2 regions of the Microbispora sp. NBC_01389 genome follow, and region 1 is predicted to be linked to the other one. Evidence: riboswitches for the same ligand, from Rfam matches in the RefSeq annotation. Region 1 holds a riboswitch; the other holds the start of a gene.
What was found. Region 1 has a riboswitch for S-adenosylmethionine ahead of thrC (threonine synthase). Riboswitches for the same ligand answer to the same signal wherever they lie in the genome.
Positions count from the first base shown of each region.

Region 2: it holds a riboswitch for S-adenosylmethionine, as region 1 does, so the genes downstream of both, OG344_RS07175 (aminotransferase class V-fold PLP-dependent enzyme) here and thrC (threonine synthase) in region 1, are expected to answer to the same signal.

Region 1 is NZ_CP109552.1:1,293,981-1,308,776, forward strand. Features, by position in the region: gene OG344_RS05680 (HelD family protein) at 1-1,242, shown strand, start outside; gene OG344_RS05685 (GNAT family N-acetyltransferase) at 1,256-1,678, shown strand; gene groL (chaperonin GroEL) at 1,801-3,423, opposite strand; gene OG344_RS05695 (cold-shock protein) at 3,740-3,940, opposite strand; gene OG344_RS05700 (MoaD/ThiS family protein) at 4,197-4,472, opposite strand; gene thrC (threonine synthase) at 4,518-5,786, opposite strand; SAM riboswitch class I at 5,801-5,940, opposite strand; gene OG344_RS05710 (RNA polymerase sigma factor) at 6,037-6,588, opposite strand; gene OG344_RS05715 (trehalose-6-phosphate synthase) at 6,691-8,115, shown strand; gene OG344_RS05720 (hypothetical protein) at 8,138-8,728, opposite strand; gene OG344_RS05725 (hypothetical protein) at 8,788-9,396, opposite strand; gene otsB (trehalose-phosphatase) at 9,407-10,228, opposite strand; gene OG344_RS05735 (DUF3263 domain-containing protein) at 10,241-10,522, opposite strand; gene OG344_RS05740 (S-adenosyl-l-methionine hydroxide adenosyltransferase family protein) at 10,632-11,438, shown strand; gene OG344_RS05745 (ABC transporter ATP-binding protein) at 11,455-12,471, opposite strand; gene OG344_RS05750 (ABC transporter ATP-binding protein) at 12,455-13,495, opposite strand; gene OG344_RS05755 (ABC transporter permease) at 13,508-14,431, opposite strand; gene OG344_RS05760 (ABC transporter permease) at 14,424-14,796, opposite strand, start outside.
Region 2 is NZ_CP109552.1:1,612,713-1,627,508, forward strand. Features, by position in the region: gene OG344_RS07165 (SAM-dependent methyltransferase) at 1-648, shown strand, start outside; gene OG344_RS07170 (cytochrome P450) at 638-1,837, opposite strand; SAM riboswitch class IV at 1,916-2,031, shown strand; gene OG344_RS07175 (aminotransferase class V-fold PLP-dependent enzyme) at 2,249-3,481, shown strand; gene OG344_RS07180 (NADH-quinone oxidoreductase subunit D) at 3,685-4,866, shown strand; gene OG344_RS07185 (DUF3180 domain-containing protein) at 4,871-5,320, opposite strand; gene folK (2-amino-4-hydroxy-6-hydroxymethyldihydropteridine diphosphokinase) at 5,337-5,837, opposite strand; gene folB (dihydroneopterin aldolase) at 5,834-6,199, opposite strand; gene OG344_RS07200 (nuclear transport factor 2 family protein) at 6,196-6,645, opposite strand; gene folP (dihydropteroate synthase) at 6,650-7,573, opposite strand; gene folE (GTP cyclohydrolase I FolE) at 7,796-8,395, opposite strand; gene ftsH (ATP-dependent zinc metalloprotease FtsH) at 8,398-10,404, opposite strand; gene hpt (hypoxanthine phosphoribosyltransferase) at 10,672-11,229, opposite strand; gene tilS (tRNA lysidine(34) synthetase TilS) at 11,243-12,253, opposite strand; gene OG344_RS07230 (zinc-dependent metalloprotease) at 12,306-13,358, opposite strand; gene dacB (D-alanyl-D-alanine carboxypeptidase/D-alanyl-D-alanine-endopeptidase) at 13,420-14,796, opposite strand, start outside.

The DNA of each region.
Region 1 (14,796 bases):
GTGGCGGGTGTCCTCGGTGAGCACGCGCATCCCGAGGACCCGGCGGTGGCGGCCGTCAAGGGCGACGCCCGGATGGCCGAGGTCCTGCGCCGCGCCCTGTGGCTGCACGTCGTCAAGCCAGTCGAGGGCGTGCTCGTCACCAAGGGCGTGAACCGCTACCGCGTGCCCGACCACGAGGTCCGGGAGATCGTCGCCTCGCTGCGCGGGACGACGCGATACGGCCCGGGCCGCACGATGCTGGCCCAGCGGCTCGCGCACGCCGTGCTCGTCCAGATGGAGCGCCGCGGCGAGTCGCCCGACGACCGTACGCAGGACGCGGTGGCCCGCTCGAAGCCGGTCAGGGCCGTCCTCGACGCCGTGTGGCCCAAACTGACTCCCCAACAGGTGCTGCACCGCCTGCTGTCGGACCCCGAGTTCCTCGCCAAGGCCGCCCGGTCGGACCTCTCCGCGGAGGAGCAGGAACTGCTCCTGTGGCGCAAGCCGTACAAGTCGCACCGGTCGGCGAAGTGGACGGCCGCCGACGCCGCCCTGCTGGACGAGCTCGGCGACCTCGTCGAGCGCACCCCGTCCCAGGGCCACCTCGTGGTGGACGAGGCGCAGGACCTGTCGGCCATGCAGCTGCGCGCGCTCGGGCGGCGCTGCCGCACCGGTTCGGCGACCGTGCTCGGCGACCTCGCCCAGGGCACCACGCCCTGGTCGGCGCGGTCGTGGAAGACCGTGCTCGACCACCTCGGCCAGTCCTCCGGCGAGGTCACCGAGCTCACGCTCGGCTTCCGCGTGCCCCGCGAGATCCTCGACTTCGCCGCGCGGCTGCTGCCCTCCGTCGCGCCCGATCTCGCCCCGCCCCGCTCCCTGCGTCCCGGCGCCGGATCGCTGTCCGTACGGCAGGTCCCCGACGTCGCCGCGGCGCTTCCGGAGGCCCTGCGGCGGACGCTCGGCTGTGAGGGCTCGATCGGCGTGATCGCGGCGGACGCCGCCGTACCGGCCCTGTCGGCCGCCCTGGGCACCGCGGGCGTGCCGCACACGGTGCTCGGCCCCGACGCGACGGGCGACGACCGGGTGCTGCTGGTGCCGGCCACGCTCGCCAAGGGCCTGGAGTACGACCACGTGATCGTGACCGAGCCCGCCGGCATCGTGGCCGCCGAGGACCGGGGGCTCGCCCGCCTCTACGTCGTGCTCACCCGGGCCGTGACGTCCCTGACCATCCTGCACACCCACGATCTGCCCCCCGACCTGACCTGAGTGAGGAGCCGGCATGAGCGAGGTCATCCTGCGGTACGGCGGTCTCGACGACGTCGAGGCCGTGCTGCGGTTCTGGCTGGAGTCCGCGGAGAACACCGACCGGCACGATGACGCCGCCAAGGTCACGGCATTGGTCGAGCGCGATCCGGAGGCGCTGCTCATCGCCGAGATCGGCGGCCGCGTGGCCGGCACGCTGATCGCGGGCTGGGACGGCTGGCGCGCGAGCCTCTACCGGCTCGCCGTCGACCCGGCCGAGCGGCGCAGGGGCATCGGATCACAGCTGATCCGGGCCGCGGAGGAGCGGTTCCGGAAGCACGGCGCGTTCCGGGTCGACGCGATGGTCCTCAACGACAACGCCCTGGCGCACCACGCCTGGGCGGCGGCGGGATACACGATGCAGACCGACTGCGCCCGCTGGATCAGGCGCCTCACCTGACCCCCCACCTCGCCTGGCCACCCCTCATCTGGCCACGGGCGCGCCCGGACCGGGCGGCGAACAGAGGAAAGGGCGGCTCCCCGAGGGGAACCGCCCTTCCTGGTGAAGCGGGAGAGCAGGACTCAGAAGTCCATGTCGCCGCCGCCGGGCATGGCGGGGGCCTTCTCCTTCTCGGGCTTCTCGGCGATGACGGCCTCGGTCGTGAGGAACAGGGCCGCGATGGACGCCGCGTTCTGCAGCGCCGAGCGGGTGACCTTGGCCGGGTCGATGATGCCCGACTCGAACATGTTGACGTACTCGCCGGTCGCGGCGTTGAGGCCCTCACCCGCGGGCAGGTTGCGGACCTTCTCCACCACGACGCCGCCCTCGAGGCCGGCGTTGACGGCGATCTGCTTCAGCGGCTCCTCGAGCGCCTTGCGGACGATCGCCGCGCCGGTCGCCTCGTCGCCGTTGACCTCGAGCTTGTCGAACGCGTTGGCGCCGGCCTGCAGCAGGGCCACGCCGCCGCCGGGGACGATGCCCTCCTCGACCGCGGCCTTGGCGTTGCGGACGGCGTCCTCGATGCGGTGCTTGCGCTCCTTGAGCTCGACCTCGGTCGCCGCGCCGGCCTTGATGACGGCGACGCCGCCGGCCAGCTTGGCGAGACGCTCCTGGAGCTTCTCGCGGTCGTAGTCGGAGTCGGTGCGGTCGATCTCGGCGCGGATCTCGTTCACGCGGCCGGAGATCTGCTCGGCGTCACCGGCGCCGTCGACGATCGTGGTCTCGTCCTTGGTGATGACGATCTTGCGGGCGCGGCCGAGCAGGTCGAGGGTGGCGTTCTCCAGCTTGAGACCGACCTCCTCGGAGATGACCTGGCCGCCGGTCAGGATCGCGATGTCCTGCAGCATGGCCTTGCGGCGGTCGCCGAAGCCGGGGGCCTTGACGGCCACGGACTTGAACAGGCCGCGGATCTTGTTGACGACCAGGGTCGCCAGGGCCTCGCCCTCGACGTCCTCCGCGAGGAGGACCAGCGGCTTGCCGGACTGCACGACCTTGTCGAGCAGCGGGAGCAGGTCCTTGTTCGCCGAGATCTTCTGGTTGGCGATGAGGATGTAGGCGTCCTCGAAGACCGCCTCCATGCGCTCGGGGTCGGTCACGAAGTAGCCGGACACGTAGCCCTTGTCGAAGCGCATGCCCTCGGTGAGCTCCAGCTCCAGACCGAAGGTGTTGCTCTCCTCGACGGTGATGACGCCTTCCTTGCCCACCTTGTCCATCGCCTCGGCGATGAGCGCGCCGATCTCCGGGTCGGCGGCGGAGATGGAGGCGGTGGAGGCGATCTGCTCCTTGGTCTCCACGTCCTTGGCGAGCTTCGACAGCTCCTCGCTGACGCGCTCGACGGCGGCCTCGATGCCCTTCTTCAGGGACATCGGGTTGGCGCCGGCGGCGACGTTGCGCAGGCCCTCGCGGACCAGCGCCTGGGCGAGCACGGTGGCCGTCGTCGTGCCGTCACCGGCGACGTCGTCGGTCTTCTTCGCGACTTCCTTGACGAGCTCGGCGCCGATCTTCTCCCACGGGTCCTCGAGCTCGATCTCCTTGGCGATGGAGACACCGTCGTTGGTGATCGTGGGGGCGCCCCACTTCTTCTCCAGCACGACGTTGCGGCCCTTGGGGCCGAGGGTCACCTTCACGGCGTCGGCGAGCTGGTTCATACCGCGCTCGAGACCGCGCCGGGCGTCCTCGTTGAACGCGATCATCTTGGCTGCCATAAGGCTTAGACCTCCCAGTAGCAGGGTGTCTTCAACGGACCGAGCCGACGCCCGCGACGGCGTGGACCCGCTATCCCTGCGCGAGCCCCATCGCCCCGATCCCGGTTGTTGTCACTCTCGACCTCAGAGTGCCAAACAAGTATTTAGCACTCTACCCCCGAGAGTGCAAGCGGAAGCCACCCTGACCAGCTTGGACGGGGTTCCCGAACACCCGGACGAACACCGGCAAGCACGGACGAACACCGGCAGGCGCGGACGAGCCGAAGGCCCGGTCCGCGGAACCGCGGACCGGGCCTTCAATGGTCGCTTGACGGGATCAGACGGATCGTACGGCCTCCGCCTGCGGGCCCTTCTGCCCCTGCGTGATGTCGAACTCCACCCGCTGACCCTGCTCGAGGGCCTTGTAGCCGTCCATCATGATTGCCGAGTAATGGACGAACACATCCTTCCCACCGTCTACCGCGATGAAGCCGTAGCCCTTGTCCGCGTTAAACCATTTGACGGTGCCCTGCGCCACTTCCGACTCCTCTTGCTGGGCTGGGGACCACACCCAAGAAGCCCCCGGTTTCGTCGATCGTCTTCGACCATACCCGTGTCAAGGCGTAGAACAACAGAGTCAATCCGCAAACTACTACGTCGCGTTCGCTCAAAGCGGTACAGACGATTATTCACTTTTCCACCGAAAGGTTGAGCGCTTCACCACTCGCCGCGGCGACGTCCCACTTCCCCGGTGAAAGAAGCGCATGTCAGGTGCCCGGCGGCGGTGTCGCGGCTCAGCCCCCGGCGACGGCGGGGATGACCGAAATCTGTACCCCGTCCGGCGTGGCGGTGTCCAGCCCATCGGCGAAACGGACGTCCTCTTCTCCGACATAGACGTTGACAAAACGCCGAATCTTGCCCGTCTCATCCAGGATTCGACCTCCGATGCCCGGATAGTCCGCATCCAGCTTCTGCAGGACGTCGCGGAGCGTTCCCCCCTCCCCGCTTACCTCCGCGACGCCGTTGGTGTACGTCCGTAGAATCGTCGGAATCCGCACGGAAACGCTCATTGCTCACTCGCTTTCGTTGCTGCCGATGGGCCTGTGATAACGCTTTCAGTCGGCGAATGCCGCACGGAAGGCGCCGAGGGAGGGACGGATGACCGCGGACGGACGGGCCTGCGCGGCCACGGCGTCAAGTGTCTTGAGACCGTCGCCGGTGTTCAGGACGACGGTTTCGGCCTCGGGATCGAGGCGGCCCTCGCGCACGAGCTTGCGCAGCACGCCGACCGTGACGCCGCCCGCGGTCTCGGCGAAGACGCCCTCGGTCCTGGCCAGCAGGCGGATCGCCTCGACCACCTCGCCGTCGTTCACGTCCTCCACCGCGCCGCCCGTACGGCGGGCGATGTCGAGCACGTACGGACCGTCCGCCGGGTTGCCGATGGCCAGCGACTTGGCGATGGTGTCGGGCTTGACCGGCTGCACCACGTCCTGCCCGGCCTTGAACGCGCGGGAGACCGGCGAGCAGCCCTCGGCCTGCGCGCCGAAGATCCGGTACGGCCGCTCCTCGACCAGGCCCAGCTTGATCAGCTCGCGGAAGCCCTTGTCGATCTTCGTGAGCTGCGAGCCGGAGGCCACCGGGACGACGATCTGCTCGGGCAGCCGCCAGCCGAGCTGCTCGGCGATCTCGTACGCCAGCGTCTTGGAACCCTCGGCGTAGTAGGGCCGGAGGTTGACGTTGACGAATCCCCACTTCTCGCCCAGCTCGTCGCCGATGAGCTCGGAGCAGAAGCGGTTCACGTCGTCGTAGGTGCCGTCGATGCCGACCAGCCGGCCGCCGTACACCGCGGCCATGGTGACCTTGGCCGCCTCCAGGTCGGCGGGGATGAACACGCAGGAGTCCAGCCCGGCCCTGGCCGCCGCGGCGCCCACCGCGCCGGCGAGGTTGCCGGTGGACGAGCACGACAGGGTGTGGAAGCCGAAGGCGCGCGCGGCCTCGACCGCGATCGCGACGACCCGGTCCTTGAAGGAGTGGGTCGGGTTGCCGGAGTCGTCCTTGACGTGCAGCGACCGCAGCCCGAGCTCTGCCGCCAGCCGGTCGGCCCGCACGAGCTTGGTCCAGCCGGGCTGCAGGTTGGGCTTGTCCGCCACCCCGGCGGGGACGGGAAGCAGGGAGCGGTACCGCCAGATGTTCGCCGGGCCCGCCGCGATGTCCTCCCGGCGGACCTCCCCGAAGTCGTACGCCACCTCAAGGGGGCCGAAACACTCCGTACAGGCGAAGACCGGGCCGAGGTCATAGTGAGCGCCACACTCCCGGCAGGACAGACCGGTGGCGGGGCCGAAGTCGGTGGCGGTGGTGGGGGCCGCAGTGCTGCTGTGCGCCATGAAGCGAGGCCTTTCCCTCATCTTCGCTCGCGACCACCCTGGCCGCGAGCCGGAATTGGCACCTGTCCCGGCCGGGCCTCGTGGACACGAGTTCGACACCGGGGAGGTTGCCGGGGCTTCGCAGGGCCGGTCCCTCCACCCCTCTGGATGAGCATCTTCAGTTGTAGAACCTTCGAGAAAGGTCCTCCAGCACTGTACCCCGGCGTCCCCTGTGTCCGTTCCGTTGTCTCAGATGGCGAGAAGGTTTGTATCAGCCGTAGGCCTCGCCGAGCGCGCTCTGCACGTATTTGCGCGCCTGGTGAATCCGGGACTTGACGGTGCCGAGGGGAATGCCGAGCTGCTCGGCGACCTGGGAGTAGTCGAGCTGGCAGATGTCGCGCAGCACGAGCGCCTGGGCGAGGTCGGGCCGCTCGGCCTCCAGCGCCTCCATCGCGTCGAGCAGGTCGAGCCGCGACCCGGCGATGACGCTCACCCGCCGCGGGTCCGGCCGCTGCTCGGGCAGCTCCTCCGCCTGTTCCGACGAGCGCCGCTTGAGCGACCGGTAGGTCGTCCTGGCGCAGTTCACGGTCACGATGTGCAGCCAGGTGCTGAACTTGGCCCGGCCCTCGAACCGGGCGATGTTGCGGGCCACGGCGAGCAGCGTGTCCTGCGCCGCCTCCTCCGCGTCCTGCCGGTACGGTAGAAGCCGCTCGCAGTGCCGCAGCACGTCCGGCTCGATGCGCCGCAGCAGCTCGCCGAGGGCGCGGTGATCTCCCCGGGCGGCCGATCCGGCCAGTTCCTCGGTGACGTCGTCCAGTGCCATCCCGTTCCAGCCCTCCCGCGATCGGTTGACATCCTATTGATGGAGGCCCGCTTTTATTAACCTTCCGGCATGCGCGCCCGCTCTGATCGAGGGGAAACCCCAATGAGCAGCTCCGTTCTGATCGCGTCCAACCGGGGCCCGGTGTCCTTCACCCTGTCGGAGGACGGCGGCCTCACCATGCGCAGGGGCGGCGGCGGGCTCGTGTCCGGGCTGTCGGACGTGGTCAGGGACACCGACGTGCTGTGGGTCTGCGCGGCGCTGTCGGACGGCGACCGCGGGGCGGTGCGGCAGGCGCCGGGGGGCCGGCTCGACGAGGCGTTCGACACGGGACCCATCCGCATGCTGGACATCCCGCCCGCGGTCTTCCACCGGGCCTACAACGCCGTGGCGAACTCGACCCTGTGGTTCGTCAACCACCTGCTCTACAACACGCCTTTCTCCCCCGAGTTCGGCACCCGGTTCGCCCGGGAGTGGGAGTCGTACCGCACCTACAACGGCGCGTTCGCGCTCGCGCTGGCGGAGGAGGCCACGGCCCGGGCCCGGGTGATGGTGCAGGACTACCACCTGACGCTCACCCCCGCGATGCTCCGGGTCGAACGGCCCGACCTGCGCATCGCGCACTTCTCGCACACGCCCTGGGCCCCGCCGGAATACTTCGCGCTGCTGCCCGAGGACGTCGCGGCGGAGGTGCTGTCGGGCATCCTCGGCGCCGACCACGCCGGCTTCCTCACCGCGCGCTGGGCGCGCGCCTTCATGGACTGCTGCGCCGCCCTGCTCGGGGCCCGGGTGGACCACGCGGCCCGTACGGTCAGCTGGGGCGGCAGGATCACCCGGATCGGCGTGCACCCGCTCGGGGTGGACGGCGACGCGCTGCGGGCACGGGCGGCCGAGCCGGACGTCGAGTCGCACATGGCGGCGATCAGGGACCACGTCGGCGACCGCAGGCTGATCGTGCGGATCGACCGCACGGAGCTGTCCAAGAACATCGTCCGCGGCCTGCGGGCCTACCAGGAGTTCCTGTCGGGGCATCCCGAGTGGCACGGACGGGTGGTCCATCTGGCGTTCGCCTACCCCTCCCGGCACGACCTGCCGGAGTACCGCGAGTACACGGCGGCCGTGCAGCGGTGCGCCCAGGAGATCGAGGACGAGTACGCCACCGAGGACTGGGACCCGCTGATCCTCAACGTCAACGACGACTACCCGCGCTCGCTCGCGGCGTACCGGCTGGCCGACGTGCTGCTCGTCAACCCCGTCCGGGACGGCATGAACCTGGTGGCCAAGGAGGGCCCGATCCTGTCGCCCCGGTGCGCGCTCGTGCTGTCCCGCGAGGCGGGCGCGGCGGCCGAGCTCGGCGCTGACTCCCTGCTGGTCAACCCGTTCGACGTGACCGCCACGGCGGCGGCGCTGCACGAGGCGCTGACGCTGCCGGAGGAGGAGCGCCTCAGGCGCGGCCTGCGGCTGCGGGAGGCGGCCACCGCGCTGCCGCCCCGCCGCTGGTTCGGCGACCAGATCGCCGCGCTGCGCTGACCGGCCGCGCCGGAGGCGGTGGTCAGCGCCAGATGGCCTTACTCAGGATCCCGTCCAGGCCCGGGGTGTCCCACTGGTCGACGATCAGGATCTTCGACGTGGGCAGGTACCACTCGCGCTGGCTGTAGCGCATCTTCACCCTGAACTTCTTGTCGACGCAGGTGCCCGCCCACGCGTGGTACTCCGCCCGGTGACCCGCCCCGACCTTCCGCAGGCCCTTGCCGGCGAGCGTGAAGGTGCCCTTGTACAGGCTCACGGTCCTCGGGCAGACGCTGACGTCGGTCGCGGGATCGAACTCGTATCTGGGGTTGTAGCGCTGGAACGTGTGGCCGCCGATTTCGAGGGCCTTCGGGCCCAGCACCCAGAAACCGTGGCACCCCGCGTCGCGGAAACCGAAGTCCATGGTGCCGAGGCTGGGACACGAGCCGGTGATGACCCGCGTCCAGTCCGAGCCGGCCTGGACCGTCTTCCACGACGCGGGGACGGTGAGGGTGAGGCCCTTGCGCAGGTGGACCTGCTTGGTGCCGCTCGCGGACGCCGCGGAAGGAGCCGCCAGGGTGGCCGTCAGCACGGCCAGCCCGGCCGCCGCGGTCGCAATCGTCTTTCCGATCATGTCTCGTACGGTATGCCCTGCCACTTGGAGACGGCTTGGGGAGCGCTGCCGGCAAGAGGTCAGTGCCAGGTGGCCTTCTTGAGGACGGCGTCCAGGCCCGGGGTGTTCCACTGGTCGACGATCAGGATCTTCGACGTGGGCAGGAACCACTCCCGCTGGTGGAAGTGGGCCTTCACCGTGAACTTCGTCATCGTCACGCACGGCCCCGCCCAGTCGCGGTAGTCGGCCCGGTGCCCCGGCCCGACCTGGCGCAGTCCCTTCCCGACGAGCTTGGTCTGGCCGATGTAGAGGTTCTTCTTCACCGGGCAGGGCCCGATGTCGGTGGCGGGATAGAACGGCCCGTCCGGCGTGTACGCGTTGAACAGCTCGTGGCCGATCTTGATGGCTTTGGGACCCAGGACCCAGAAGCTGTGGCACCCCGAGTCGCGGAAACCGTAGTCCACGGTGCCACGGGTGGGGCACGAGCCGGTGATGACGCGGGTCCAGTCCGTGCGGACGGCGTCGACCCGCCACGACGCGGGGATGGTGAGGGTGAGGCCCTTGCGCAGGTGCAGCTGCCTGGTGCCGCCGAGGTCGCTCGCGGACGCCGCCGCGGGAGCCACCAGGGTGGCGGCCGCGAGGGCGGCGGTCAGCACGGCGAGCCCGGCCGGGATGGTCTTCCGGTTCATGCCCCGGACGTTAGACCTGCCCGCTTGCAGACCGCTTGCCAAGCGATTCCACCAGGTCGCCGAGCAGGGCCACGACGCCGTCGGGGCCGTCCACCACCAGGTCGGCGCGCTCCGCCAGGGCGGTCACCTCGGTGGACCCGCTGCACACCCGCACGCCGGGCAGGCCGGCCTCCTCCACGGCGGCGAAGGCCGCGAGGTCGCCGAGGTCGTCGCCGGCGAACATGACCGAGCGGGCGCCGCGCTCGGCGAGGAAGGCCGAAAGTGCCCGGCCCTTGTCCATGCCGGGGGGCCGCAGTTCCAGCACCAGGCGGCCCGGCTCCACCGCGAGCCCGGCCTCCGCGGCCAGCGCCGCGACCGGTTCGCGCAGCGCGTCCAGGGCCGCGGCGGGGTCGGCGCACCGCCGGGTGTGCACGGCGACGGCGTGGCCCTTGTCCTCGATCCACGCGCCCGCGAGACCGGCCACGACGACGGGCAGCCGGGTCCGTACGAGGTCGAGCCCCGGCGGCGCCGGCGGGGCCGTCACGCGGCCGTCCTCCCAGCGTTCGAGGCCGTAGTGACCGAGGATCACCAGACCGGGCACGTCCCCGAGCGACGGCCCGCCGGGGACCTCTCCCAGGCCGATGGCCGTCAGGGGCGGCCGGCCCGTCACGACGACCACGGCGCGTACGAGCGGGGCGAGCGCGGCCAGCACGCCCGGCACCGCGGGGTGCACGCGGGCGGCGGCGGGGTCGGGGACGATCGGGGAGAGCGTGCCGTCGTAGTCGAGCCCGATCACGGCGCCTGCCGGATCGGCGACGATCGCGTCGAGTCCTGGGTGCGCGGGCAGTGTCATGGCCTCGTTCCGTCAGGAGTGCGTGCCGAACCTGCGGGCGGAGCGGTCGCGCCGCCGGCCGGCCCTCATCCGGCGCAGCCGCTTGACCAGCATGGGGTCGTGCTCCAGCGCCTCCGGCCGGTCGATCAGCTCCCCGAGTAACTGGTAGTACCGGGTGGCGGAGACGCCGAAGGCCTCCCTGATCGCCTGCTCCTTGGCGCCCGCGTACCGCCACCACTGACGCTCGAACGCGAGCATCTCGCGGTCGCGGTCGGAGAGGTCGAGCCCGTCGCCGCCGGTCGGTTCGGTGTCCATCCGCTCCTCCTCGATCGGCCGCGAGCCCGCCCCTCATGGTAAAGGGACGGACGACGTTGGACGACCCGGGGTGTGCAGCGGGACGGAGGCCGACGTAGTGTCACGTGGTGTGAGCTCTGTAATCACGCTTCTGACCGACTACGGGCTGGAGGACGGCTTCGTCGCCGCGTGCCACGGCGTGATCGCGGGCATCGCACCGCAGGCTCGGATCATCGACGTGGGCCATCTCGTTCCCGCCGGGGACGTGCGGCGCGGCGCGGCCATCCTGGCGCAGACCCTGCCCTACCTCCCGGCCGGCGTCCACCTCGCCGTCGTCGATCCCGCCGTCGGCGGCAACCGCCGCCCGGTCGCGGTCGACGCCGGCGGACGGGTGTTCGTCGGCCCGGACAACGGCGTCCTGTCGTGGGCCGTCCGGGCCGCGGGCGGCGCCGACGCGGCCTACGAGATCACCAACAGGGAGCTGTTCCTGGCCAACGTCTCGCCGACCTTCCAGGGACGCGACCTGTTCGCCCCGGTGGCCGCACACCTGTGCGCCGGCCGGGCGGTGGCCGACGTGGGGCCGCCGATGCCGGTGGGCCGCCTGGTGACCCTGCCCGCGCCGACCTGCCGCCTGCGGGACGGCGCGGCGGAGGGCGAGGTGCTGTCGGTGGACCGGCACGGCAACGTCCAGTTCTCGATCACCGCGACCGACCTGGCCGAGATCGGCGTACGGCTCGGCGACACCCTGGCCGTGTGGCTGGGGCGCCGCCAGGTCGCGGTGCCGTACCGGGAGACCTTCACCGCCGTGCCGCCCGGCGACCTCGTGGCGTTCGCCGACTCCGCCGGCCTGGTCGCGATGGCGATCAACGCCGGGGACGCCGCCGACCGCCTGGGCCTGCCCCCGGGCGCGCACGTACGGCTGTCGCCCGGGCGCTGACCCGGCGGCGGGTCTCCTACTCGGCGTTCACCACGTCGAGGACCTCCGCGAAGTGGCAGGCGCTGGGATGCGCGCTGCCCGGGCGAACCTCCAGCATGGGCTCCTGCTCGGCGCAGATCTCCTGCGCCTTCCAGCAGCGGGTGCGGAAGTGGCAGCCCGACGGCGGGTTGGCCGGCGAGGGCGGGTCGCCCTGCAGGATGATCCGCTGGCGGGTCTCCCGGCCCTCCGGGTCGGGCACCGGCACCGCCGACAACAGGGCCTGCGTGTACGGATGCGTCGGGTTGTCGTAGATCGCGGTGTCGTTCCCGAGCTCGACGATCTTGCCGAGGTACATCACCGCGATCCGGTCGGAGATGTGGCGGACCACCGACAGGTCGTGCGCGATGAAGATGTAGGCGAGGTTGAACTCGTTCTGCAGCCGCTCCAGCAGGTTCATCACCTGGGCCTGGATCGACACGTCGAGCGCGGAGACCGGCTCGTCGCAGATGATGATCTCCGGCTGGAGCGCCAGGCCGCGGGCGATGCCGATGCGCTGACGCTGGCCGCCGGAGAACTGGTGCGGGTAGCGGTTGACGTGGTCGGGGTTGAGGCCCACGACCTCCAGCAGCTCCTGGACCCGTTGCCGCCGGCCGCCCTTCGGCGCGACGTCCGTGTGGATCTCGAACGGCTCGCCGACGATGTCGCCGACCGTCATCCGGGGGTTCAGCGACGTGTACGGGTCCTGCATCACCATCTGGATGTTGCGGCGCATCCGCTTGAGCTCGGCGCCCCTGGCGGTGGCGATGTCCCTGCCCTTGATCCGCACCGAGCCCGACGTGGGCCGCTCCAGCGCCATCAGCAGCTTGGCCAGCGTGGACTTGCCGCAGCCCGACTCGCCCACGACTCCGAGCGTCTCGCCCCTGCGCAGGTCGAAGGAGACGCCGTCCACCGCCTTGATGGCGCCGACCTGCCGCTTGAAGACGACGCCGTAGGTCAGCGGGAAGTGCTTCACCAGGTCGCGGACCTCGAGGATGGACTCAGTTGGAGCCGTCATCGAGAACCTCCCTCCAGTAGTGGCAGGCGCTGCCGCGGGTGTCGCCGACCGTGTACAGCGGTGGGGCGTCGGTCACGCAGTTCTCCTTGCGGTACGGGCACCGCGGGTGGAAGGCGCAGCCGGTGGGCATGTCGAGCAGGTTCGGCGGCATGCCCTTGATGGCGTACAACTCCTGGCCCTTGAGGTCGACCCGGGGGATCGACTCCAGCAGGCCCTTGGTGTAGGGGTGGGCGGGAGCGCGGTATCCGTCGAAGACCGAGGCGTTCTCGACGATGCGCCCGCCGTACATGACCGCGATCTTGTCGGCCACGTCAGCGACGACGCCGAGGTCATGGGTGATCAGGATCAGGCCCATGTCGCTTTCCTGCTGCAACTCGGCCAGCAGTCCCATGATCTGCGCCTGCACGGTCACGTCCAGGGCGGTGGTGGGCTCGTCGGCGATCAGGATCTCCGGGTCGAGCGCGATCGCCATCGCGATCATGATGCGCTGCCGCATGCCGCCGGAGAACTGGTGCGGGAAGTCGTCGACCCTGGACCTGGCGCCCGGGATCCTGACCCGGTCCATGAGCTCCACGGCCTTCCGGCGGGCGTCCCGCTTGGACATGCCCTGGTGGACGCGGAACATCTCCCCGATCTGCCAGCCCACGGTGAACACCGGGTTGAGCGCGGACAGCGCGTCCTGGAAGATCATCGCGATCCGCCGCCCGCGGATCTGGCCGCGGGCGTTGTCCGGCATCGTGAGCAGGTCGGTGCCGTGGAACCGGACCTCCCCCTTGGGGATGCGCGCCGGCGGCATGTCGAGGATGCCCATGATCGCCTGCGCGGTGACCGACTTGCCGGAGCCCGACTCCCCGAGCACCGCGAGAGTCTCGCCGGCGTCGACCGAGTAGGAGACGCCGTTCACGGCCCGTACGACGCCCTGGCGGGTCTGGAACTCGACGTGCAGATTATCCACGGCGAGCAGGGGTTCGTCGCCCGCGCGCTCCGCCGGGAGCAGATGCGTGTCGACAGATGGGTTCTTCACTTGCCGCCCCTCTTATCGAAGCTTCGGGTCGAGCGCGTCGCGGACGGCGTCGCCGAGCATGACGAACGCCAGCACGGTGATGCTCAGGAAGATCGCGGGGAAGATGAGCGGTTCCGGCGCCTCCAGGAACCTGCGCCGGGCGTCTCCGATCATCAGGCCCCACGAGATCGTCGGCGGCTGGACGCCCACCCCCAGGAAGGACAGGCCGGCCTCGGCGGCGATGAACACGCCGAGGTTGAGGGTGGCCGTCACGATCACCGGGGCGATCGCGTTGGGCATGATGTGCCGCAGCATGATGCGCCCCGGCCCCGCGCCCAGCGCCCGGGCCGCGGTGACGTAGTCCTGGTTCTTCGCCGAGATGACCGCGGCCCGCATGATGCGCAGGATCAGGGGCCAGGCGAGCACGGAGAGCGAGAGGACCACGGTGAAGGCTCCGGCGTTCTCCCGGCCGATGGCCGACAGGAACAGCAGCGCGCCGAGCACCGAGGGGATCGCGAAGAAGATCTCCGCGAGCCGCGACAGCAGCACGTCGACCCAGCGGCTGTAGTAGCCCGCCAGCAGTCCGAGCCCGCCCCCGACGACGGCGCTGATCAGCGAGGTGGCGATGCCGACGATGACCGAGACCCGGGCGCCGTAGATGACGCGGGAGTAGGTGTCGCAGCCGAGGTTGTCGGTGCCGAACCAGTGCTTGGAGGTGATGCCGTCCCGCGCGTTGCTCAGGTCGCACGTGGAGGGGTCGTAGGCGTTGACGGAGGAGAACAACGACGGGAAGGCCGCCATCAGGAGCAGGATCAACACGAGGATCGACCCCAGGATGAAGACCTTGTTCCGGCGGAGGTCGTACCAGGCGTCCGACCACAGGCTGGCCGGCCTGCGCGCCTTCTCCGGCTTGGCGTCCTTGTCCTTGGCCGATTCGGCCACAGTCGCGTTACTCATAGCGGATCCGGGGGTCGAGGACGGCGTACAGCAGGTCGACGATCAGGTTGGCCAGGATGTAGACCAGGACCAGCACCGTCACGATACCGACCACCACCGCGTTCTCGCGCAGGTATACGGACTGGAAGAGCTGCTGGCCGATGCCGGGCAGATTGAAGATGGTCTCGGTGATGATCGCGCCGCCCATCAGCGTGCCCAGGTCGGCGCCCAGATAGGTGATCAGCGGGATGAGCGAGTTGCGCAGCGCGTGCCGGCCGAGCACCCTCCGGCGGGACATGCCCTTGGCCACGGCGGTGCGGATGTAGTCGGCGCGGAGCGTCTCCATCAGGCTCGTCCGGGTGAGCCGGGTGAGGTAGGCGATCGAG
Region 2 (14,796 bases), 320 kb from region 1:
TGGGAGCCGGCGGTCCCGTACGGGATCACCGGGCTGATCGTCGCCAACGAGTGGCTGGACAACGTGCCCCTCGACGTCGCCGAGATGACCCCCGCGGGCCCCCGACTGGTGCTCGTCGACCCGGCGACCGGAGCGGAGCGGCCGGGTCCCGTCCCCGATCCGGAGGACCTGGCCTGGCTGGACCGCTGGTGGCCGCCAGGCCGGGCCGGGGAGCGCGCGGAGATCGGCCGCCCCCGCGACGAGGCGTGGGCGGGGGTGATCGCGCGGCTGGCGCGCGGCACGGCGGTCGCCGTGGACTACGCCCATCTCGCCGGGCGGCGCCCCGCCCTCGGCACGCTGACCGGTTATCGCGACGGCTCGGCGGTGCCCGCCGTACCGGACGGGTCGTGCGACGTCACCGCCCACGTCGCGCTGGACGCCTGCGCGGCGGCCGGCGAGCGGGCGGGCGCGCGGGCGTCCACGCTCACGACGCAGCGGGAGGCGCTGCGCGACCTGGGGGTCACCGGCGCCCGGCCGCCGCTCGCGCTCGCGTCCGCCGATCCCGCCGGCTACGTGCGCGCGCTCGGCCGGGCCTCCCAGGAGGCCGAGCTCATCGACCCCGCCGGTCTCGGCGGCTTCGGCTGGCTCAGCCAGGTCGTCAGACGGTGACGTTCAGCGACTCCAGGCCGCGCATGATGTAGCTCGGCTTCCAGGCGGGCTCCTCGGCGAGTTCCAGGCGGGGCGCGAGCCGCAGCAGCGCGGCGAACGACTCCGCCATCTCGACCCGCGCCAGCGGGGCGCCCAGGCAGAAGTGGATGCCCGCGCCGAACGAGATGTGCGGATTGTCCACCCGGCCGACGTCGAGGCGGTCGGGCTCGTCGAAGACCTCGGGGTCCCGGTTGGCCGAGCCGAACAGCAGCGCGACCTCCGCGCCCCGGGGGATCGTCACCCCGCCTGCCTCGACGTCCTCCAGCACCCACCGCTCGAACATCTGCGCCGGGGTGTCGTAGCGCAGCACCTCCTCGACCGCCGCCGGCATCAGGCCGGGGTCGGCGCGCAGCCGCGCCAGCTCGCCGGGGTTGCGGAACAGCGCCCACCACCCGCTGCCGGTGGCGTTGACCGTGGCCTCGTGCCCGGCGTTGAGCAGCAGCACGCAGGTGCCGATCAGCTCGTCCTCGGTGAGCCGGTCGCCGTCGTCCACGACCTGCGCGAGCGCCGAGATCATGTCGTCGCCCGGCCGCTCCCGGCGGGCCCTGGCCAGGTCGCGCAGGTACGCCGCGAACTCGGTCGCGGCGCGTACGGCCGTGTGCTGGGCCTCCGGCGAGGGGTGCAGTTCGTACATGCCGCAGATGTCCGCCGACCAGGGGCGCAGGAGGTGGCGGTCGGCCTCCGGCACGCCCAGCATCTCGGCGATCACCGTCACCGGCAGCGGCTCGGCCACCTCGGCCAGCAGGTCGCCGCCGCCGCGCTCGACCAGGCCCTCGGTCAGCTCCGTCGCGATCCTCCGTACGCGCGGGCGCAGCGACTCGACCATCCGGGGCGTGAACGCCTTGGACACCAGGCGGCGCAGCCGGGTGTGGACCGGCGGCTCCACGTCGAGCATCCCGGCCCGGATCACCCGCCAGAAGGGCTCCTGGAAGTCCGGCTCGGGCTCCCGGCCGAACTCCTCGTGCGTCGCCGTGTGCAGGTAGGACCGGCCCAGGCGGCGGTCGCGCACCAGCGCGTTCACGTCGGCGTGCCGGGCGACGAGCCACTGCCCGGCCGGCTCGAAGAAGCTGACCGGATCGTTGTCCCGCAGGTCGCGGTAGGCGTCGTACGGGTGGGCCACGAACTCCGGATTCCAGGGATCAAACTTCACATAGGACACCATAACGGTAAAGCGCCTCTCACCAGGGGACTTGCCGGATCGCCCGTTCTCCGGGTTATAGTGCGCTCAGGTCATGAGTGCCAGCGTCAAGCCCCGGCTTGCTGGCCGGCAACCCTCGCGCTCGCGGCGGGGTGCCCCGGGTGAGGACCGGGTCCGGCGCGCGGTGCGCCGGGCAAGCGCGGGCTCCGCCGTACGACGCCATGGCAGGGGTCCCTGACCCGAGGAGACCTGGCGTTGTCCACTCTCACCTTCGTCCCGCAGCAGCCCGCCACCCCCGTGTCCGAGCCCAATCCGGTATCCGAGCCCGATCCGGTATCCGAGCCCGATCCGGTATCCGAGCCCGATCCGGTATCCGAGCCCGATCCGGTATCCGAGCCCGATCCGGTATCCGAGCCCAACCCCGTGTCCGAGCCCGTACGCACACCCGCGGTCGTGGGCGCCGACCTGGAGGTCCCGGTCCGGGGCGGCCGGCTCGTGCCGTACGCGAACCTCGACTACGCGGCGAGCGCGCCCTGTCTGGAGCCGGTGAACGCCGCCGTCGCGGCGGCGCTGCCGGCCTACTCCAGTGTGCACCGGGGCGCGGGCTACGCCTCGCAGCTCACGACCCAGCGGTACGAGCAGGCCAGGCACACCGTGCGGGCCTTCGTCGGCGCCCGCCCCGGCGACGCCCTCGTCTTCGTGCGCAACACCACCGACGCGATGAACCTGCTGGCCCGCAGCCTCCCCGAGGGCACCACGGTCGTCGTGTTCGGCACCGAGCACCACGCCTCGCTGCTGCCCTGGGCCGACGCCGTACGGCTCGATCCCCCCGCCTTCCCCGGCGAGGCCGTCCGGGCCGCCGACGAGGCCCTCGCGGCGATCGAGGGCCGGGCCCTGCTCGTCGTGACCGCCGCGTCCAACGTCACCGGAGAGCTGTGGCCGATCGCCGGGCTCGCGCACATCGCGCACCGGCACGGCGCGCGGATCGCCGTGGACGCCGCCCAGTTCGTCCCGCACCGCGGCCTCAACCTCGCCGCGCTCGACCTCGACTACGTCGCCTTCTCCGGGCACAAGCTCTACGCGCCGTTCGGCGCGGGCGTGCTCGCCGGCCGGCCCGACTGGCTCGCCGCCGCCGACCCCTACCTGCGCGGCGGCGGAGCCGTGCGTGCGGTGGGTGAGACCACCGAGTGGAGCGACGACCCCGAGGCGCGGCACGAGGCGGGGACGCCCAACGTGCTCGGCGCGGTCGCGCTCGCCGCCGCCTGCGACGCCCTCGCCGCGACCGGCTGGACCCCGCTGGTGCGGGAGGAGGAGCGGCTGCTCGCCCGCCTGCGCGCCGGGCTCGCCGCGATCCCCGGCGTGCGCGAACTGTCGCTGTGGGGCCCGGACCACCCGCGGGTCGGGATCGTGTCGTTCGTCGTGGAGGGCCGCCCGGCCCGGGAGGTCGCCGAGATCCTCTCGGCCGAGCACGGCATCGGCGTCAGGGACGGCAAGTTCTGCGCCCACCCCTTCGTCCGCCACCTCCTCGGCGGCGCGGAGGACGAGGGCTGCGCCGACGGCACGGTCAGCGCCGTACGCGCCTCGATCGGCATCGGCACGACCGAGGAACACGTCGACCGCCTCGTCGCCGCCCTCCGCGAGATCGCCCCCGCCTGACCACGGAACGCGTCTCCGCGAGGAGCTTCCTCGCGCCTTCCTCGATCACGGCAGGGGAGACGCCGGCCTCGTGCAGTTCCTGCTCGAGGTCGGCCCAGTCCCCCGGTGTCCTCTTCGGCAGGCTCGCCACGGACGGCAGGATAGCCGTCACCGGGCTGCGGCTCGGTGAGTTCGGGCGCCACGGGCGTGAAAGCATGGACGGTATGACCGAGCAGGGCGGCCCGCGGATCGAGCGGGTGGTGGGCATCGGCGCCGGGGCGGACGCGGTGCGGCCGAGGGAGCTCGCGACCGAGGACCTGGTCCTCGACATCGGGCCGCAGCATCCGTCCACGCACGGGGTGCTGCGGCTGCGGCTCGTCCTGGACGGCGAACGGATCGTGGCCGCCGAGCCGATCGTCGGCTACATGCACCGCGGCGCGGAGAAGCTCTTCGAGGTGCGCGACTACCGGCAGATCATCGTGCTGGCCAACCGGCACGACTGGCTGTCGGCGTTCGCCAACGAGCTGGGCGTCGTGCTCGCGGTCGAGCGGATGATCGGCATGCAGCCCCCGGCCCGGGCCGTGTGGGCCCGGACCCTGCTGGCCGAGCTCAACCGCGTGCTCAACCACCTGATGTTCCTCGGCGGCCATCCCCTGGAGCTGGGCGCGGCCGGGCCGGTCTTCCCCGCCTTCCGCGAGCGGGAGACGCTGCAGTACGTCATGGAGGAGATCTCCGGTGGCCGCATGCACTACATGTTCAACCGGGTGGGCGGGCTGAAGGAGGAGCTGCCCGAGGGCTGGCTCGGCCGCGTGACCACCGCCGTGGCGGCCGTGCGGCGGCGGCTGCCCGATATCGAGGAGCTGGTCACGGGCAACGAGGTCTTCACGGCGCGCACCCGCGGCGTCGGCGTGCTCGACCATGAGACGATCATGCAGTACGGCGTGAGCGGCCCGGCCGCGCGGGCCTCGGGAGTGGACTTCGACCTGCGGCGCGACGAGCCCTACCTCGCGTACGGCGAGCTGCCCGTGAAGGTCGTGACCCGCTCGGCGGGTGACTGCCAGGCCAGGTTCCAGGTGCTGCTCGACCAGGTCAAGGTGTCCCTCGACCTCGCCGACGCCTGCGTGGAGCGGCTGCGCCACCTGCCGCCCGGCCCGATCAACCAGCGCCTGCCGAAGGTGCTCAAGGTGCCGGAGGGCCACACGTACGCCTGGACGGAGAACCCGCTCGGCCTCAACGGCTACTACCTGGTGTCACGCGGCGAGAAGACCCCCTGGCGGCTCAAGCTGCGCAGCGCCTCCTACAACAACGTCCAGGTGCTCCGCGAGCTGCTGCCCGGCCACACGGCCGCCGACCTGATCGCGATCCTCGGGTCGATGTTCTTCGTGGTCGGCGACATCGACAAGTAGGGACTCAGCTCTCTCCGCCGGGCTTGCCGGGCACCCGGCAGCAGTGTTCGAGGAAGAGCGCGGCGCAGATCAGGACCACGCACGCCACGAACGACCCGCCACCGATGATGGCGTCCTGACGGGGCTTGTCCAGGTCGAGCAGGTCCAGCACGCGCAGGACGAAACCGGCGAAGACCCCGGCGAACGCCGCGCCCGCGTACGCGGTGGCCTGGGCCAGCGCGGCCAGGCGCGCGACGGCGAGCGGCTCGACCGGCTTGGTGTCCGGGCGGCGCAGGATCCTCGCCCGGGTCAGCCAGCCCGTGTACGCCTCGCCGATCGCGAGCAGCAGCACGGTGGGCACCGCGGTCCACGGCAGCGTGGGCACCACGGAGTAGGACTGCCGCAGCAGGCCCCAGGTGAGCACGGCGAACACGACCACGAGACCGACGAGCACGCCGGGGTTGCTGGGCTTCACTCGGGGTCTCTCCTCGTCAGGCCGGGGGTTCGAGCACGAGGTCGGTGCGCAGCCGTACCCCGCTCTGGTCGAGGTCGGCCAGCAGGGCCGCGACGGACCCGCGCCCGGGCAGCACCGCCGCGGGGTCCGCCTGGGCCCACGGGACCAGGACGAACGCCCGCTCGTGCGCGCGGGGATGCGGGAGGGTGAGCTCGGGGTCGTCCGACATCAGCGTGCCGACCGCGATCAGGTCCACGTCGAGGGTCCGGGGACCCCACCGCTCCGCGCGCTCACGGCCGAAGGCGTTCTCGACGCTGTGCGCCCGCTCCAGCAGGGTGCGGGGGTCGAGCATGCTCTCGGCGACGACCACCGCGTTCAGGTACGCGCTCTGGGTGGGCCCGCCGACCGGTTCGGTCTCGTAGACCGGCGACGCCGCCACGAACCTGAGCCCGGGCGCGTCGAACAGCGCGTCGACGGCGCCCTGCAGGTTCTCGATGCGGCGGCCGAGGTTGCTGCCGAGCGCGATGACGACCCTCATGCGCGCCCCCTTCTGATCGTCACCACCACGTCGTCGAACGGCAGCGGGATGGGCGCCGCCGGTTTGTGCACACTGATCTCCGCCTCCTCGACCATTTCGTGGGCCAGGCAGGCCGCCGCCAGCCGCTCGGCGAGGGTCTCGATGAGGTTGACCGGCTCGCCCTCCGCGATCCGGACGAGTTCCAGGGCCAGCGCGCCGTAGTCGACCGTCAGGGTGAGGTCGTCGGCCGCGGCGGCCGGGGCGGTGTCGAGACGCAGGCAGACGTCGATCACGAACTCCTGGCCGAGCTCGCGCTCGGCCGGCAGACACCCGTGCCTGCCGCGCGCCCGCAACCCCGTCAACCGCACCGCGTCGCGGCTCACTGCTCCTGGTCCTCCTCCTCGTCGTCGTCGTCGCTCTGCAGGACCGGAGATCCGTGGTAGAGCCACAACCGCCAGCCCCCGGAGGTCCGCACGTAGGTGCTGGAGGCGACGACCCGGCCGGCGGCGAAACCCGGTTCGTCGCTGTCGGCGGCGGTGAGGATGTTCTCCGCGCAGGTGACGACCGCGACGTCACCGAGCACGGTGGTCTGCACGTCGGTCAGCACGAACTGGATGTACGTCGTGTTCGCCATGATGAGCGCCCACGAGCGCAGCACCTCCGACCGCCCGCTCAGCATGGGCCAGCCGGGGTGGACGCACAACGCGGGACGTCCCGGGACGTCCTCGATCCATATCTCCGACATCCTGTCGAGGTCGCCCGCCTCGATGGCGTTGTAGAACGCCTGGTTGAGCTCCTCGATGTCCTTCATGGGCGTCCCTGTCGGCATATCCTCACCGGCTCTCGTCGGCATGTCGCGCGGCTGCGTGTCGTGCGGCTACTGCGTCCCTCGCGCCTGCCGCGTGTCGTACGCCTGCTGCCCTCCAGGTGGCGGCGACGCGCACCGCGTCGGCGTTCGGCCGCACCCGGTGGACCCGGACGCACCACGCCCCGGCCTCCGCCGCGAGCGCGGTGACGGCGACGGTCGCGTCGTCGCTGCCGTCGAAGGGGCGTGGTTCGCCGTCCGGCCCGGCCAGCAGGCGGCCGAGGAACCGCTTGCGCGACGCCCCGACCAGCAGGGGATGGCCGAGCCGGTTCAGCTCGGCGATACCGGCCAGCACGGCCCAGTTGTGCTCGGCGTTCTTGGAGAAACCGAGGCCGGGGTCGAGCACGATCTGCTCCTCCCGCACGCCCTCGGCCAGCACGGAGTCGACCCGCTTGCGCAGTTCCTCCGCGACCTCGGTCAGCACGTCGTCGTAGACGGCCCGGTTGTCCATGTCGCGGCTGTGCCCGCGCCAGTGCATCACGACGTACGGCACGCCGGTCGCGGCCACCACGCGCGGCATCGCCGGGTCGGCCAGGCCGCCGCTCACGTCGTTGACCAGCCTGGCCCCGGCCGCGACGGCCGCCTCGGCGACCTCCGCCCGCATGGTGTCGACGCTGACCGTGACGCCCTCCTGGGTGAGGGCGCGGATCACCGGTTCGACGCGGCGCAGTTCCTCCTCCAGCGAGACCCGGGCCGCTCCCGGGCGGGTGGACTCGCCGCCCACGTCCACGATGTCGGCGCCCTCGGCCACCAGGTCGAGACCGTGCCGGATCGCGACGTCGGGGTCGAACCACTGTCCGCCGTCGGAGAACGAGTCGGGGGTCACGTTGACCACACCCATGACCAGACAGCGCTCGGCTTCGGGCGTGCCGGGCACGCTCGGAGTGGTCATGGAGTCCAGCCTAGTGCCGCGACCGCCAAGGTTTGCCCGGGCGGAGCGGTGGCCAGAGTGGTGCATCGCAAGGCGGAGGAGGAGCTCGTAGCGGAGCCTACGAGCGACGACGACAACGCGGCGAGGTGCTGCTCTGGGCGACGCGACGGGGCAAAAATTGGCGGGAGGGGCACTAAGTGCCCGGTTCGGCAGGGCTCGTCCGGCAGGAGCACACCCGCCCACTCAACCACGCAGGATCAGCGACATGGCCTCGGCCCGCGTCGCCTCGCTGCTGCGGAAGTCGCCGCGGACGGCCGAGGTGATCGTCTTGGCGCCGGGCTTGCGCACGCCGCGCATGGTCATGCACATGTGCTCCGCCTCGATCACCACGATCACCCCGCGCGGCTCCAGCACCTGCATCAGGCCGTCGGCGATCTGCGAGGTCATCCGCTCCTGCACCTGCGGCCTGCGGGCGTAGACGTCCACCAGCCTTGCGAGCTTCGACAGGCCGGTGATGCGTCCCTTCTCGTTCGGCGTGTACCCGATGTGGGCCACGCCCTGGAACGGCAGCAGATGGTGCTCGCAGGTGGACATGACCTCGATGTCCTTGACGAGCACCATCTCGTCGTGGTCCGCGTCGAACATCGTGGTCAGCGCGTCCTCGGGACGCTGCCCCAGACCCGCGAACTGCTCGGCGTACGCCCGCGCCACCCGGGCGGGGGTGTCGCGGAGCCCGTCGCGATCGGGGTTCTCCCCGATCGCGAGCAGGATCTCGCGTACGGCCTTCTCGATCCGGCCGTGGTCGAATCCGGAAGGCGGGCCCGCCGGGTGCGGCTCGGCCACGGTCAGGCCTCGTCCCGCTGCGTCGACTGGTCGTTCGCCCACGGGGCCGCGCCGGAGCCGCCGGCCGGGAGCGCCGAGCCGTTGCCGTTCGCCCGCTCCTTCGGCGTGATGACCGGAGGACGGTCCGACGGCAGGCGCTTGCCGTACCCGGCGTAGGAGGGGCGCTTCTCCCTGGTCACGACGGGCGAGAAGATCTGGAGGACCTGCTCCCGGGAGAGCGTCTCCTTCTCCATGAGCTCCAGCACCAGGTTGTCGAGCACGTCGCGGTACTGGACGAGGATCTCCCACGCCTGGTCGTGCCCGCTCTCGATGAGGCGGCGGACCTCCTCGTCGATCGCCGAGGCGATCTGCTCGGAGTAGTCGCGCTCGTGACCCATCTCGCGGCCGAGGAAGACCTCGCCGTTCCCGCTGCCGAACTTGCGGGCGCCGAGCCGCTCGCTCATGCCGTACTCGGTGACCATGCGGCGGGCGATCGAGGTCGCCTTCTCGATGTCGTTGGACGCGCCGGTGGTGGGCTCGTGGAAGACGAGCTCCTCCGCGGTGCGGCCGCCGAGCAGCATGGCGAGCTGGTCCATCATCTCGGACCGGGTCGCGAGGAACTTGTCCTCCATCGGCAGCGTCATCGTGTAACCGAGGGCGCGGCCGCGCGACAGGATCGTGATCTTGTGGACCGGGTCGGAGTTGGGCAGCGCGTGGGCCACCAGGGCGTGGCCGCCCTCGTGGTAGGCGATGATCTTCTTCTCCTGGTCCGACATGACCCGCGACTTGCGCTCCGGACCGGCCATCACGCGGTCGATCGACTCTTCGAGGGTCGCCATCGTGATGAGCTTCTGGTCCTGCCGGGCGGTCAGCAGCGCCGCCTCGTTGATCACGTTGGCGAGGTCGGCGCCGGTGAAGCCGGGGGTCCGGCGGGCGATCACGTCCAGGTCGACGTCCTGCGCGAACGGCTTGCCGCGACCGTGGACGCGCAGGATGCCCTTGCGGCCCTCCAGGTCGGGCCGGTCGATGACGACCTGGCGGTCGAAGCGGCCGGGACGCAGCAGGGCGGGGTCGAGGATGTCGGGCCGGTTGGTCGCGGCGATGAGGATCACGCCGCCCTTGACGTCGAAGCCGTCCATCTCGACGAGAAGCTGGTTGAGCGTCTGCTCACGCTCGTCGTGGCCGCCGCCGAGGCCCGCGCCGCGGTGCCGGCCGACGGCGTCGATCTCGTCGATGAAGACGATCGCGGGGGCGTTCGCCTTGGCCTGCTCGAACAGGTCACGGACGCGGGAGGCGCCGACGCCGACGAACATCTCGACGAAGTCGGAACCGGAGATCGAGTAGAAGGGCACGCCCGCCTCGCCGGCCACGGCCCGGGCGAGCAGGGTCTTGCCGGTGCCGGGGGGGCCGTACAGCAGGACGCCCTTGGGGATCTTGGCGCCGATGGCCTGGAACTTGGCCGGGGCCTGCAGGAACTCCTTGATCTCCTGGAGCTCCTCGATGGCCTCGTCGGCTCCCGCCACGTCCGCGAAGGTGGTCTTGGGGGTGTCCTTGGTGATCAGCTTCGCCCGCGACTTGCCGAAGTTCATGACCCGGGAGCCGCCGCCCTGCATCTGGTTCATGATGAACAGGAAGATCAGGACGATCACGATGATCGGCAGGAAGCTCGCGAGGAGGCTGAGGAGGAAGTTCTCCCTCGGCACCTCGACGGTCCAGCCCTCGGACGGCTTGGACGTGTCGAGCGCCTGGGTGAGCTGGACACCCTGCCCTTCGACCCAGGGCGCCTGGATGCGGCTGACGCTCTTGTTCTGCACCGTGATCGGCTGCTTGAGCGTCAGCTCGACCCGCTGGTCCTTGTCGACCACGGTCGCACTCTTGACATTGCCCTGCTGGATCTGCTGGACGACCGTCGAGGTGTCGGCGGTGGTGTAGTTGCCGTCCCCGCCGAACATCGTGGTGACGAGCAGGAGAAGCAATACGATGCCCAGGATCCACAGGAGTGGGCCACGTGTAAATCGCTTGAGATCCATCCGTTGCGGAACCCCGGCGGGCCCGTCCCTTCCTGACCATGGCCTGCCCCGGGCGGACCCGGGGTCGCGGCATCCGTTACCGCTCCTTCTGGCTACCGAGGGACGGCCGCACGGCCCCCCACGGATATCCGAAGGTACACCCGGCCGCCGCGTCGGGTAACTGCCCGAGCGGCTCCGGCTTTGCCTTTCCAACGTACGTCAGCCAACCCCGTGTTCCCCGACCTGGCGCCCAATAACGCACGATCCACGGGTCACTTCGCTAAGGGCTTACTCCCCTCCGTACACATGCGGCGCAAGAGTCCCGATGAAGGGCAGGTTGCGATAGCGCTCGGCGTAATCGAGACCGAACCCGATGACGAACTCGTTGGGGATGTCGAAACCGACGTATCGGACGTCCAGCTCGACCTTCACCGCGTCCGGCTTGCGGAGCAGCGTGCAGATCTCCACGGAGGCCGGGTTGCGCGACCTCAGATTGTTCAACAGCCACGAAAGGGTCAGGCCCGAGTCGATGATGTCCTCGACCACGAGCACGTGCCGGCCGGCGATGTCGGTGTCGAGGTCCTTCAGCACCCGCACGACGCCCGACGACTTGGTCCCCGCGCCGTACGACGACACGGCCATCCAGTCCATCTGGACGGGCACGTGCAGCGCACGGGCGAGGTCGGCCATGACCATCACCGCGCCCTTCAGCACACCGACGATCAGCAGTTCCGTGCCGGCGTAGTCGGCGTCGATCTGACCGGCCAACTCCTTGATCTTCGTCTGCAGCTCCTGCTCCGAGATGAGGACGCGGGAGAGGTCCTTGCCCATGTCTGCTGCATCCACCTGGGGTTATTCCTTACGCGAGCGAGACGTTGTCCACGGCGAAGACAAGGGTGCCACAGCGCCTGACCACAACCACCCCCCCGGGTAGGTCCACCCCCTTCTGCCCGTGCCAGCCGGTCACCAGCCGGTCGACCGCCTCGATGTGCACCGCGGCGAGCGCGGCGGCGTGCGCCCCCGCCTCGACGGCGGCGCGCCTGATCACCCGCCGCCGCACCGCCGCCGGCACGTCCGCGATGCCGGGCACCCGGAGCTCCCCCGCCGGTCCCCGCGACCGCGCGTGGACCTCCGCGGCCCACCCGTCGAGGGCGTCCGCGTCGTCCCGGCACAGCCGCGCCGTACGGGCGAGCGACTCGGCGATCCCGGGCCCCAGCGCGTCCTCCAGCACCGGCAGGACGTCGTGCCGCACGCGGACCCTGCGGTAGACGCGGTCGTCGTTGTGGGGGTCGTCCCACGGCCGCAGGCCGAGGGCGGCGCAGGCCTGCCGGGTGCGCTCCCGGCCGAGCCCCAGCAGCGGCCGCCGATAGATCCCGGAGACCTCCGCCATGCCGGACAGGGAGCGGGAGCCGCTGCCCCGGGCCAGCCGCAGCAGCACGGTCTCCGCCTGGTCGTCGAGGGTGTGGCCGAGCAGGACCGCGGCGGCCCCCAGCCGGCCGGCCGCGGCCGACAGCGCGGCGTAGCGCGCGTCCCGCGCCGCGGCCTCGGGGCCGCCGGCCGTCCCCACAGTGACGGTCAGCGCCTCGGCGGGGTCGAGGCGGAGCGCCGGGGCGAGCCGTACGACGTCGCGGGCCCGCCCGGCCGAGCCCTCCTGCAGGCGGTGGTCGACGGTCAGCAGCCCGGCGCGCAGGCCGAGACGCGGGGCCGCGAACCCGGTGGCCGCCGCCAGCGCCAGCGAGTCGGCGCCGCCGCTGCAGGCCACCAGGACCAGCGGCCTTCGCCCCCCGTCCGGTTCCGCGCGCGCGGTGAGGTCCGCGAGCGACAGCCGTACGGCACGGCGGACGTCGGCGACGGCGGGATGCGGGCCCATGGGCCCATTCTCGCGGTGTCCCGCGCGAGCGCGGGACACCGAGGAGCGCGGGTCAGGAAGAGGCGGTGAGCACCCGGGACATCCAGGCGTGGGGGTCGGCGATCTCGTCGCGGTCGGGCAGCGTCTCCGGGGAGGTCCAGACCTTGTTGAACCCGTCCATCCCGGCCTCGTCCACCACCGTGCGGACGAATCGGGAGCCCTCGGCGTACTGCTTCATCTTCAGCTCGATGCCGAGCAGCCGGCGGACCAGCTGGTCGACGCGGGAGCCGCCCTCGCGGCGGCGCTGGAACCTGGCGCGGATCTCGGCGACCGACGGCACCACGCTGGGCCCGACCGCGTCCATGACGTAGTCGCCGTGCCCCTCGACCAGTGTCATCACGGCTGTGACCCGGTCGAGCACGGCCTTCTGCTCGGGCGTCTGGATGGCCTCGATGAGATTGCCCTCGCCGCCCTTGAAGGCGTCGGCCACCGCGTCGGAGGCGGCGCGCAGGCGCTCCAGCAGCGTCGCGAGGTCCATCTCGGAGGCGAGGAGGAACTCGGTCATCTGGCCGCGCACGTACTCCCGCAGCCAGGGCACGCCGGTGAACTGCACCCGGTGGGTCTCCTCGTGGAGGCACACCCACAGGCGGAAGTCGCGCGGGTCGACGCCGAGCTCGCGCTCGGCGTGCACGATGTTCGGCGCGACCAGGGTGAGCCGGCCGGCCGGCGCGACGCCGGACGGGTCCGGCGGGAGGAACAGCTCGTACTGCCCGAGCACCCGGGAGGCGAGGAAGGCCAGCACCGCGCCGACCTCCAGGCCCGTGATGCGCGAGCCGACGGCGCCGACGATCGGCGGCATGTTGGACATCTTCTGCGTCAGCGGCTCCAGCACGACCCGGAATCCGTCGACGTTGGCGCGGATCCAGCCGGGGCGGTCCACCACCGTGGCCGCCTCGGGCGGGGCCGAGTCGATGCGGGTGAACTCCCGCACGTGCCCCTCGGCGTCCCGCGACAGCCGCCGGAGTTCGAGGACGGCCTGCCTGGCCTCCTCGCGGCTCACCTGCGGGCCCGGCCGCACGAGGCGCACTCCGGTCGTGACGGCCAGATCCCAGTCGATCACCTGCATACTCACCACCGTACGTTCTCCGCATGCCCGCCGCGCGGGCGGCCGAGCGTGGTCCGGCATCTCAGCTCTGGGAGACGATCGTGGCCATCCTGTCGAGGGCGGCTATGGCCCGCGTCGGATCGGCCACCTGATCGGCCATGAACGCGAAGGTCAGCAGCCGGCCCTCGGACGTGTACGCGATCCCCGCCAGGGTGTTCACGCCGTTCAAAGTGCCCGTCTTCGCGCGGACCAATCCGGCGCCGGCCGCCGAGCCGGACCTGCCGTACCGGTTGTGCAGGGTCCCGGTGAAACCGGCGATCGGCAGCCCGCTGATCAGCGAGTGCAGGCCGGGGTGCGCCGGCGACGCCGCCATGGCGAGGATCCGGGCGAGGCCGCCGGGCGTGATCCGGTTCCTGGTGGACAGGCCGCTGCCGTCGTGCACCTCCACGCCCTCGGCCACGCCGAGCCGGGTGAGCACGCCGCGGACCGTCGCGGCCACGCCCTCGAACGTGTGCGGCTTCCCCTCCTTCACGGCGGCCTGGCGGGCGAGCGCCTCGGCGAGGTCGTTGTCGCTGTGCGTGAGCATCCGCTCCACCAGCGCGTAGACCGGCCCCGACTCCACCCGCGCCAGCTCCTGGGCGCCTGCCCCGGCCCGGCCCGGGCCGACGTCCCCGCCCACCTTGACGCCGTTCTTCCTGAGCAGCGCGGCGAACGCGTCGGCGGCGGTGCGCGCCGGGTCGGGCACCCGCGCGCCGTTCGCCGCCCGGCCCTCGTCGATCATGAGCGCGGACACCGGGGCGACGCTGCCCTCGGGGATGTATGTCGGCTTCCAGCCCGGCGCCGTACGCGGCCCGCCGAACAGGGAGGCGTCGTACGACAGGCCGGCCGAGGTGACGCCGGCCGCCTTCAGCGCCTTCGCCGTACGGAAGGCGAGCAGGTCGAGCGTCGCCGGCCTCGGGTAGGCGTCCCTCCGCTCCGCGGCGCTCGTCCCCGGGCCGGCCAGGGTGGGGTCGCCCCCGCCGACCAGGACGATCGAACCCGGGGCGGTGCCCCTGACCACCCGGGTCGCCAGGCGGGCGTCCGGGCCCACCGAGGCCAGCACCGTCAGCGCGGTGACGACCTTCGTGGTGGAGGCGGGGGTGATGGGGGTGCCCGAGCGGCCGTCGAAAACGGTGGAGCCGGTCGCCACGTCGAGGACGATGCCGGCCACGCTGCCCCCCAGGGCGGGGTCACCCATCGCAGCGGTGAGCCGGGTGGTCAAAGTACCCTTGGCGGGGAGAGCCCCATCCCCCGCCGCGGCCAGAACCGGACCCGCGGTCACCAGGGGGATCGGGTTCGGCTTCGGGGACGCGACCGGAGCCGGGGTCCTGTCGGCGTCATGGGCGATCAGATAGCTGCCCGCGAGGACGACGAAGATCTGCAGCAGGGCGAGGGTGGACACCACCACCCAGCGCTCACG